Regions from separate parts of the Streptomyces griseoaurantiacus genome, predicted to be linked through region 2. Evidence: riboswitches for the same ligand, from Rfam matches in the RefSeq annotation. Region 2 holds a riboswitch; the other holds the start of a gene.

Region 1 (4,402 bases), 4.1 Mb from region 2:
GATGCCTTCTACGCCTCGGCGGAGCAGGCGTCCAAACCCAGCCTGCGCGGGAAGGCCGTCGTCGTGGGGGGCCTGGGTCCGCGCGGGGTGGTGGCCACGGCCTCCTACGAGGCGCGGGTCTTCGGAGTGCACTCGGCGATGCCCATGGGGCAGGCACGGAGGCTCGCCCCGCACGCCGCCTACCTGGTGCCGCGCTTCGGTTTCTACCGCGCCATCAGCGAGCAGGTCATGGGGCTGTTGCGGGCCCTGTCGCCGCTGGTCGAGCCGCTCAGCCTGGACGAGGCCTTCGTCGACCTGGAGGCCGGGGGAGTCGCCCGGGACGAGGAGTCGGCGCGGCTGACCGGGGCCAAGCTGCGCGCGGACATCAAGGCCGTCACCGGGCTGACCGGTTCGGTGGGACTGGCCGCCTCCAAGATGCTCGCCAAGATCGGTTCGGAGCAGGCCAAACCGGACGGCCTGGTGGTCATCCCGCCGGGCACCGAACGGAACCTGCTCGCTCCGATGTCCGTGCGCACCCTGCCGGGGGTCGGTCCGGCCACCGGGGACCATCTGCGCCGGGGCGGGATCACCACCGTCGGGGAGATTGCCGAGGCCGGCGAGGCGGAGCTGGTACGGCTGCTGGGCAAGGCACACGGGCAGGCGCTGTACGCGATGGCGCTCGCGCGCGACGAACGGCCGGTGGTGGCCGAGCGGGACACCAAGTCGGTCTCCGTGGAGGACACCTACGACGTGGACATCCACGACCGGGTACGGGTCCGCACCGAGGTGACGCGGCTCGCCGAGCGCTGTGTCCGGCGGCTGCGGGAGGCGGGGCTGTCGGGGCGCACCATCGTGCTGAAGGTGCGCAGATACGACTTCTCGACGCTGACCCGCTCCGATACCCTGCGCGGCCCCACGGACGACCCGGTGGTGGTGCGCGAGGCGGCCGGGAGGCTGCTCGAGTCGGTGGACACCACCGGCGGGGTCCGGCTGCTCGGCGTCGGCGTCAGCGGCCTCGCCGACTACACCCAGGAGGACCTGTTCGCGCAGGCGCGCCTGGAGGCCGGGCAGGCGGCCGCGGAACCGCCCGAGGAGGCCGGGCAGGGACCGCGGCCGGAGGAGGCCGGTTCGACGGGGCCGCCGGGAGCGTACGGGCGGGGGGCCGGTGGCGCCGCTTCCGGGGAGCAGGCCGCGGCCGACGGGCGGCAATGGCGGGCCGGGCAGGACGTGACGCACACGGAGTTCGGGCCGGGCTGGGTGCAGGGGAGCGGGCTGGGGCGGGTGACCGTGCGGTTCGAGACGCCGCAGTCGGCGCCGGGCCGGGTGCGCACCTTCCGGGCCGAGGACCCCGGTCTCCGGCCCGCCGACCCGCTGCCGCTGATAGCCGGACCGGATCCGGGCGAGGACCCCGGTGGGGATCCGGGCGCGGCCGTCCCCCCGCCCGAGGCGAACGCCGGTGTGCTCCTCGAGGGGCGTGGGGCGGGTCAGGACAGCTCGTCCGTGCCCGCCAGCTCGTCCCTCGCCGAAGGGCCCGGGGCCTCGGCGTCCCGCGTCCCGGTCCCGCCTCCCGCCACTCGTCCGAACGAGTGATCCGGCACGGGGGGAGACACGGCCACGTCGAGTCCGTAGTGGCGGAAGAGCTGCAGTTCCTGCTCGGGAGAGAGGTGACGGCCGACGCCGAAGTCGGGGGCGTCCCTGATCAGGGCGCGCTCGAAGGGGACGCGCAGGGCGCCGTCCTCCAGCTCACTGGGGCCCAGGGGCACGAAGGCGTCCCGGGAGAACAGGCCGGTGCGTATGGCGGCCCACTCCGGGTGTCCGGTGGCGTCGTCGAGGTAGACCTCGTCGATCGTGCCGATCTTGACGCCCTTGCGGTCGAACGCCTTGCGGCCGATCAGATTGCGGGGGTCGATGTCGGTCTGCACGGTCCCGTCCCTCCTGGCTGTGCGTGTCGGGAACACCACGAAACGGCATGTTCCGGGCGGCGGCCACTCGAAAACCGGTCCGAAGGAGCCGCTGGTAGGCTGGTGGACGGCCGTCGACCCCGCGCGGGAGAGTCCTCCGGACACAGTCCGGGGGCGCCGAAGGAGCAAATCCTCCCCGGAATCTCTCAGGCACCCGTACCGCGCGGACGAGGTCACTCTGGAAAGCAGAGCGGGTATCGACGGTGTCCGCTCTCACCGACGGTGAAAGCCGCAGTGCCCGCCGAGGGCCTGTCCGGCGAAGCTCTCAGGTCCGGATGACAGAGGGGGAGGCCGCCGGGGTACCCGCGACGAGGTGCCCCTCGAAGGTCGCGCCAGACCAGGAGGCCTCCGCAATGACCGCCCACCGCACCCCGCTCTCCCGGCTCGAACAGGGCATCCCGTTCGAGCAGCGCCACATCGGCCCCGACGCCGGGGACCGCGCGAAGATGCTCGCCCAGGTCGGCTACGGCTCGCTCGACGAGCTGACCGCGGCCGCCGTGCCCGAGGTGATCAAGAACGCCGGCGCGCTGGACCTGCCCGGCGCCCGTACCGAGGCCGAGGTGCTGGCCGAGCTGCGTGCCCTCGCGGACCGCAACCAGGTGCTCACCTCCATGATCGGCCTGGGTTACTACGGCACGTTCACGCCGCCGGTGATCCTGCGCAACGTCATGGAGAACCCCGCCTGGTACACCGCGTACACCCCGTACCAGCCGGAGATCTCGCAGGGCCGCCTCGAGGCGCTCCTCAACTTCCAGACCGTGGTCGCCGACCTCACCGGGCTGCCGACCTCCGGAGCCTCCCTGCTCGACGAGGGCACCGCGGCGGCCGAGGCGATGGCGCTGTCCCGGCGTATGGGCCGTAACAAGAACGGCCTGTTCCTGGTCGACGCGGACACCCTCCCGCAGACCGTCGCCGTGCTGCGCACCCGCGCCGAGCCGGCCGGCGTCGAGGTCGTCCTCGCCGACCTGAGCGAGGGCATCCCGGCCGGGATCGCCGAGCGCGAGATCAACGGCGTCCTGCTGCAGTACCCGGGGGCCTCCGGCGCCGTCCGCGACCTGCGCCCCGTCGTCGACAAGGCGCACGAGCTCGGCGCGCTCGTCACCGTCGCCGCCGACCTGCTCGCGCTCACCCTCCTCACCTCGCCCGGCGAACTCGGCGCCGACATCGCGATCGGCACCACCCAGCGCTTCGGCGTCCCCATGGGCTTCGGCGGGCCGCACGCCGGCTACATGGCCGTGCGCGAGAAGTTCGCGCGCAGCCTGCCCGGCCGCCTCGTGGGCGTCTCCGTGGACGCCGACGGCGACAAGGCGTACCGCCTCGCCCTGCAGACGCGTGAGCAGCACATCCGCCGCGAGAAGGCGACCAGCAACATCTGCACCGCCCAGGTGCTGCTCGCGGTGATGGCCGGCATGTACGCCGTCTACCACGGCGCCGAGGGGCTGCGCACGATCGCCCGGCGCACCCACCGCTACGCCGCCATCCTCGCCGCCGGGCTCACCGCGGGCGGCGTCGAGGTCGTCCACGGCTTCTACTTCGACACGCTGACCGTCCGCGTGCCGGGCCGGGCCGCCGAGGTGGTCGCCGCCGCCCGGGACAACGGGGTCAACCTGCACCGGGTCGACGCCGACCACGTCTCGCTGTCCTGCGACGAGACCACCGACCGGGCCGCGCTCGGCGCGGTGTGGGGCGCCTTCGGCGTCGAGGCCGACATCGAGGCGCTGGACGAGGCCACCGAGGACGCGCTGCCGGGAGCCCTGCTGCGCACCGACGAGGTCCTCACCCACCCCGTCTTCCACCAGCACCGCTCCGAGACCGCGATGCTGCGCTACCTGCGCCGGCTGGCCGACCGCGACTACGCGCTGGACCGCGGCATGATCCCGCTGGGCTCCTGCACGATGAAGCTCAACGCGACCACCGAGATGGAGCCGGTCACCTGGCCCGAGTTCGGGCAGCTCCACCCCTTCGCCCCGGCCGAGCAGGCCCAGGGCTACCTGACCCTCATCCGTGAGCTGGAGGAGCGGCTGGCCGAGGTCACCGGCTACGACAAGGTCTCCCTGCAGCCCAACGCCGGCTCCCAGGGCGAACTGGCCGGACTGCTCGCGGTGCGCGGCTACCACCGGGCCAACGGCGAGGAGCGGCGCACGGTCTGCCTGATCCCGTCCTCCGCGCACGGCACCAATGCCGCGAGCGCGGTCATGGCCGGGATGAAGGTCGTCGTGGTGAAGACCGCGGAGGACGGCGAGGTCGACGCCGAGGACCTGCGCGCCAAGATCGAGAAGCACCGCGACGAGCTGGCCGTGCTGATGATCACCTACCCGTCGACGCACGGCGTCTTCGAGGAGCACGTCGCCGACATCTGTGCCGCCGTGCACGACGCGGGCGGTCAGGTCTACGTCGACGGCGCCAACCTCAACGCGCTGGTCGGGCTCGCCAAGCCCGGGTACTTCGGCGGCGACGTCTCC
Region 2 (4,402 bases):
CGCAGGTCCAGCCAGGGGATGCCGACGCCGCCGCCGGGGGCGTGCGGGTTGAGCCACAGGCCGTAGTGGTCGGGGTAGAGGGCGCGGGCCGCCTCCAGGCCGTCGACCACCTCGTAGGACCGGCTCCAGCCGCTGGCCGACAGCTCCTGGGCGGAGGTCACGCAGGGGGCGTACGGGAAACCGCCGACCTCCATGGTTCCGTACTGGGCGTCGGAGGAACCGGTCTGCCCCTGCCAGAGCAGCATCCAGAGATGACCGGAGGAGGGCGCCGCGAGTGCGCGGAGCAGTGCCTCGTAGGCGTCGTAACGCCCGGGCGTGACTTGGCGCAGCATGTGCTCGACCTGCCCGGCCGCGGCCGTGCCCGACGCGCTCACCTTCTACCGCCCTCTCGCGAGACATTGACTGAGGACAGCTTAAAGGTCGGCCCCCGGCCCGGGGATGGGCCGGGGAGCGCCGAAGTCCGCGGCGGTGCCCGCTCCCGGGGTCAGTAGCCCAGTTGGTAGAAGGGCCGGACGTTCTCCCGGAGCCAGTCGCAGACCGGGTCCTGGGCGGCGTCCAGGAACACCATGTTGACGGGGAGGGTGACGGGGGCCTTGGCCAGCGCCCGGCCGAGGGCCTCCAGGGGGACCGTGTGCGCCTCGGGGTCGAGGGAGGCGAGTTCGACGCCGACGAACATGACGGGCTCGGCGGTCTCGATCGCGGCGAGGCAGCGGCGGGCGGAGAGCACGGCGCCGCTCGCGGCGAACTCGGCGGAGGCGGCGGCGAGCAGGTCGACCGGGTCGTCCTGCCAATCGGGTTCGAAGAGCCGGACGCGGCCGCCGGAGGCGGGGCCGTCCAGCGGGGCGAGGCCGCCGCGGCACAGCTCGGCCACCGCCTCGGGCGGCAACGGGATGCCGAGGGTGCCGTCGGGATTCACGGCGAGGCCGACCTGCGGGGGCAGCCCCCGGGCGAACTCCACGGCGGGCGCGACGGTGAACCCCATGTGCGTGCCCACGACCTGGCGGAACTGCTCCTCGGAGCTGAAGACGGGGACGTACGCCTGGCCGTCCAGCTCCAGGCTCGGCAGGTCGAGCGGACCGCCCTGGGCGCCGCGGCCGTTGGGCAGCGGGATCCAGAGGAAGCTGCGGGCGAGCACCTCGACGATGCGGGCGCCGGCCGAGGGGACGCCGAGGGAGGCGGAGAGCACCTCTTCCAGTTCGTTGCCGGGCCAGCCGCCGTGCGGATGCGCCTGTGCCGGGACGTCCATGTGCCTCTCCTACCCTGCCCTGCCGGTATGTGCCGTTCCGGCACGGAACCCTATCGCCCGCCGGGCCGGTGGGCGCCCCCGAACTCGATCCTGCGCAGGGCCCCGGCCGCGGGGCGGTCCAGGAGGGTGGCGGAGGCGCAGCCCTCGGGCAGGGTCCCGCGCTCGACCGCGCGCAGCAGGCCCCGGGTGGCCCGGCGGTGGCGGAGGAAGGCGTACGCCGAGACCCCCCGGCCCCGCGCGCGCTGGCCCTCGCGGGCCCGCTCGGCACCGACGTCGAGGATCAGCAGGTGCAGGGCGCCGCCGCGCCGGCGGGCCTCCCGGGCGAGCCAGGTACGGACCCAGCCCTGCGTGCCGCAGTCGTGCACGACGACGCCGCCGCCGGCGCGGACCGCGCGCCGCAGACCCGCGTAGTGGGCGAGCCGGACGAGGGGACGGTAGACGGCGTACGGGAGGAGGCGGGGGGCGCGGGCGTCCCAGCGGTCCCGGGTGTCCTGGGAGTCGACCCGGGTGCCGCCGGCGCCGACCGCGCGGCGCATGAGCGTGGACTTGCCGCTGCCGGGCAGGCCGGTCACGACGACGACGTCGCGGGGGCCGAAGATCAGTCCGTGCGGGCTGCGCCCGCCCCGCTCGCGCAGATCGCGCACGACCGGTGCCGGAGCGGAGCCGTACCCCGGTTCGGCGCCCGCGGCGGGCCCGGCCTGCCGCGCGGGCAGCGCGACCGCCCGCTCGGGCAGGGCGAGGGCCGGTGTGGTGCCGTACGCCGTGGTCCTGTCCACCCTGATCGTCCTCCTCCGGGACATGAGTGCCCCTTCCCCGCCGAGCGTAAAGAGAAGGTAATGCACCATGTCTCGCCGTCGCGTCCCTCTCGTGCAACAGGCCTGCTACAGAGGGTGGCTGAGCCGGGATCAGGGGTGCGTCCGGGACGCACGGGAAGATCGCGTCCCCCGGGACCGGGCCGCGGGCGGGCGCGGGTCGCGGACCGGCGGGAGAACGCGGGGACACGGGCCGGGGCGGCGGGGGCGGGGAGGCATGCGATGATGTGGCCCCAACCGCATACCGGCCGTTCGAATCCGCGCGGGAGAGTCCCCGGCCCGAGGGCTGTGACCGGGGCGCCGAAGGAGCAAGCACTCCCTTGAATCTCTCAGGCCCAGTTACCGCGCGGGCGAGGCACATCTGGAAAGCGGGCCGTCCGTGCACACGGCGGTCCCACCCAAGGTGCAAGCCGTGACCCCCTCGCCGGGTCACGGTGAAGCTCTCAGGTTCCGATGACAGATGGGGAGGACCGGGGAGCGCCGTGCGCGCTCCTCCCGCCCGCCCCGCCACGCCCTCTCGTCCGGGAGAACGACCGATGAGCAGCACCGCCTCCGGCGCCCCGCGCCGCACCGCCCTCGACGCCCTGCACCGCTCCCTCGGTGCCACGATGACCGACTTCGCCGGCTGGGACATGCCGCTGCGCTACGGCTCCGAACGCGAGGAGCACCTCGCCGTCCGCACCCGGGCCGGCCTGTTCGACCTCTCCCACATGGGCGAGATCACCGTCACCGGCCCGGACGCCCCGGCCCTCCTCAACCACGCGCTCGTCGGCGACCTCGCCACGCTCGCCGCCGGCCGGGCCCGCTACACCATGATCTGCCGGGCGGACGGCGGCATCCTGGACGACCTGATCGTCTACCGGCTCGCCGACGCGGAGCACCCGGTGTACCTGGTCGTCGCCAACGCCTCCAACGCCCGGACCGTCCTCGACGCGCTCACCGAGCGGGCCGCCGGCTTCGACGCCGTGGTGCGCGACGACCGCGACGCCTACGCGCTGCTCGCCGTCCAGGGTCCCGCCTCCCCCGGCATCCTCGCCTCGGTCACCGACGCCGACCTCGACGGCCTGAAGTACTACGCCGGGCTGCCCGGCACCGTCGCCGGTGTCCCCGCGCTGATCGCCCGTACCGGCTACACCGGCGAGGACGGCTTCGAGCTGTTCGTCGACCCGGCCGACGCCGAGAAGCTGTGGCAGGCGCTCACCGAGGCCGGGGCCTCGGCCGGGCTCGTCCCCTGCGGGCTGTCCTGCCGGGACACCCTCCGCCTGGAGGCCGGCATGCCGCTGTACGGCAACGAGCTGAGCACCGCGCTGACCCCCTTCGACGCCGGGCTCGGCCGGGTGGTGAAGTTCGGCAAGGAGGGCGACTTCGTGGGACGCGAGGCGCTGGCCGAGGCCGCCGAACGGGCCGAGCAGAACCCGCCGCGGGTGCTCGTCGGGCTGGTCGCCGAGGGCCGCCGGGTGCCGCGCGCCGGTTACCCGGTCCTCGCGGACGGCACGGTGATCGGCGAGGTCACCTCCGGCGCCCCCTCCCCCACGCTGGGCAAGCCGATCGCCATGGCGTACGTCGACGCCGCGCACGCCGCCCCGGGCACCGCCGGTGTCGCGGTGGACATCCGCGGCGGCCACGAGCCGTTCGAGGTCGTGGCGCTGCCCTTCTACAAGCGCCGCAAGTAACCGCCCGCATCCCCGCCGCCCGGGGCCACCGGCCCTCCCCGCACCGCGCGGGGCCGCCCCCCGGGCGACGCGACGCGGCCGCCGTCTCGCGCGCGCCGCATGGGACGGGAGGGGAGACTGGGCGCAGCGCGGGGCCGGACCGGCCCCGCCGGTCACCGTCCGGCCGTCCCTCACCCGTCCCCTCCCGACCTCCTTCCCCGACCCCTTTCCGGGCCCTTCCCCCGCGTACAGGAGAATTCAGCCATGAGCGACAACCCCCAGCACCTGCGGTACAGCAAGGAGCACGAGTGGCTGTCGGACGCCGCGGACGGCGTCGCGACGGTCGGCATCACCGAGCACGCGGCCAACGCGCTCGGCGACGTCGTCTACGTGCAGCTCCCCGAGGTCGGCGCCACCGTCACGGCGGGCGAGACCTGCGGCGAGCTGGAGTCGACCAAGTCGGTCAGCGACCTGTACGCCCCGGTCACGGGTGAGGTCACCGAGGTCAACGGCGACGTGGTCGACGACCCCTCGCTGGTGAACTCCGCGCCCTTCGAGGGCGGCTGGCTGTTCAAGGTGCGGATCTCCGGCACCCCGGACGACCTGCTCTCCGCGGACGAGTACACCGCCTTCATCACCGGCTGAGGAACCCACCCATGTCACCCTTGTCCCCCCAGTCATCCCGGTCTTCG

The links. Region 2 has a riboswitch for glycine ahead of gcvT (glycine cleavage system aminomethyltransferase GcvT). Riboswitches for the same ligand answer to the same signal wherever they lie in the genome.
Region 1: it holds a riboswitch for glycine, as region 2 does, so the genes downstream of both, gcvP (aminomethyl-transferring glycine dehydrogenase) here and gcvT (glycine cleavage system aminomethyltransferase GcvT) in region 2, are expected to answer to the same signal.

The regions. Positions count from the first base shown of each region.
Region 1 is NZ_CP108326.1:1,123,389-1,127,790, reverse strand. It holds gene OHB09_RS05090 (DNA polymerase IV) at 1-1,569, shown strand, start outside; gene OHB09_RS05085 (PRC-barrel domain-containing protein) at 1,464-1,901, opposite strand; glycine riboswitch at 2,016-2,112, shown strand; gene gcvP (aminomethyl-transferring glycine dehydrogenase) at 2,294-4,402, shown strand, end outside.
Region 2 is NZ_CP108326.1:5,245,976-5,250,377, reverse strand. It holds gene OHB09_RS23450 (enhanced serine sensitivity protein SseB C-terminal domain-containing protein) at 1-374, opposite strand, end outside; gene OHB09_RS23445 (enhanced serine sensitivity protein SseB) at 485-1,246, opposite strand; gene OHB09_RS23440 (AAA family ATPase) at 1,297-2,022, opposite strand; glycine riboswitch at 2,312-2,413, shown strand; glycine riboswitch at 2,414-2,528, shown strand; gene gcvT (glycine cleavage system aminomethyltransferase GcvT) at 2,595-3,731, shown strand; gene gcvH (glycine cleavage system protein GcvH) at 3,975-4,355, shown strand.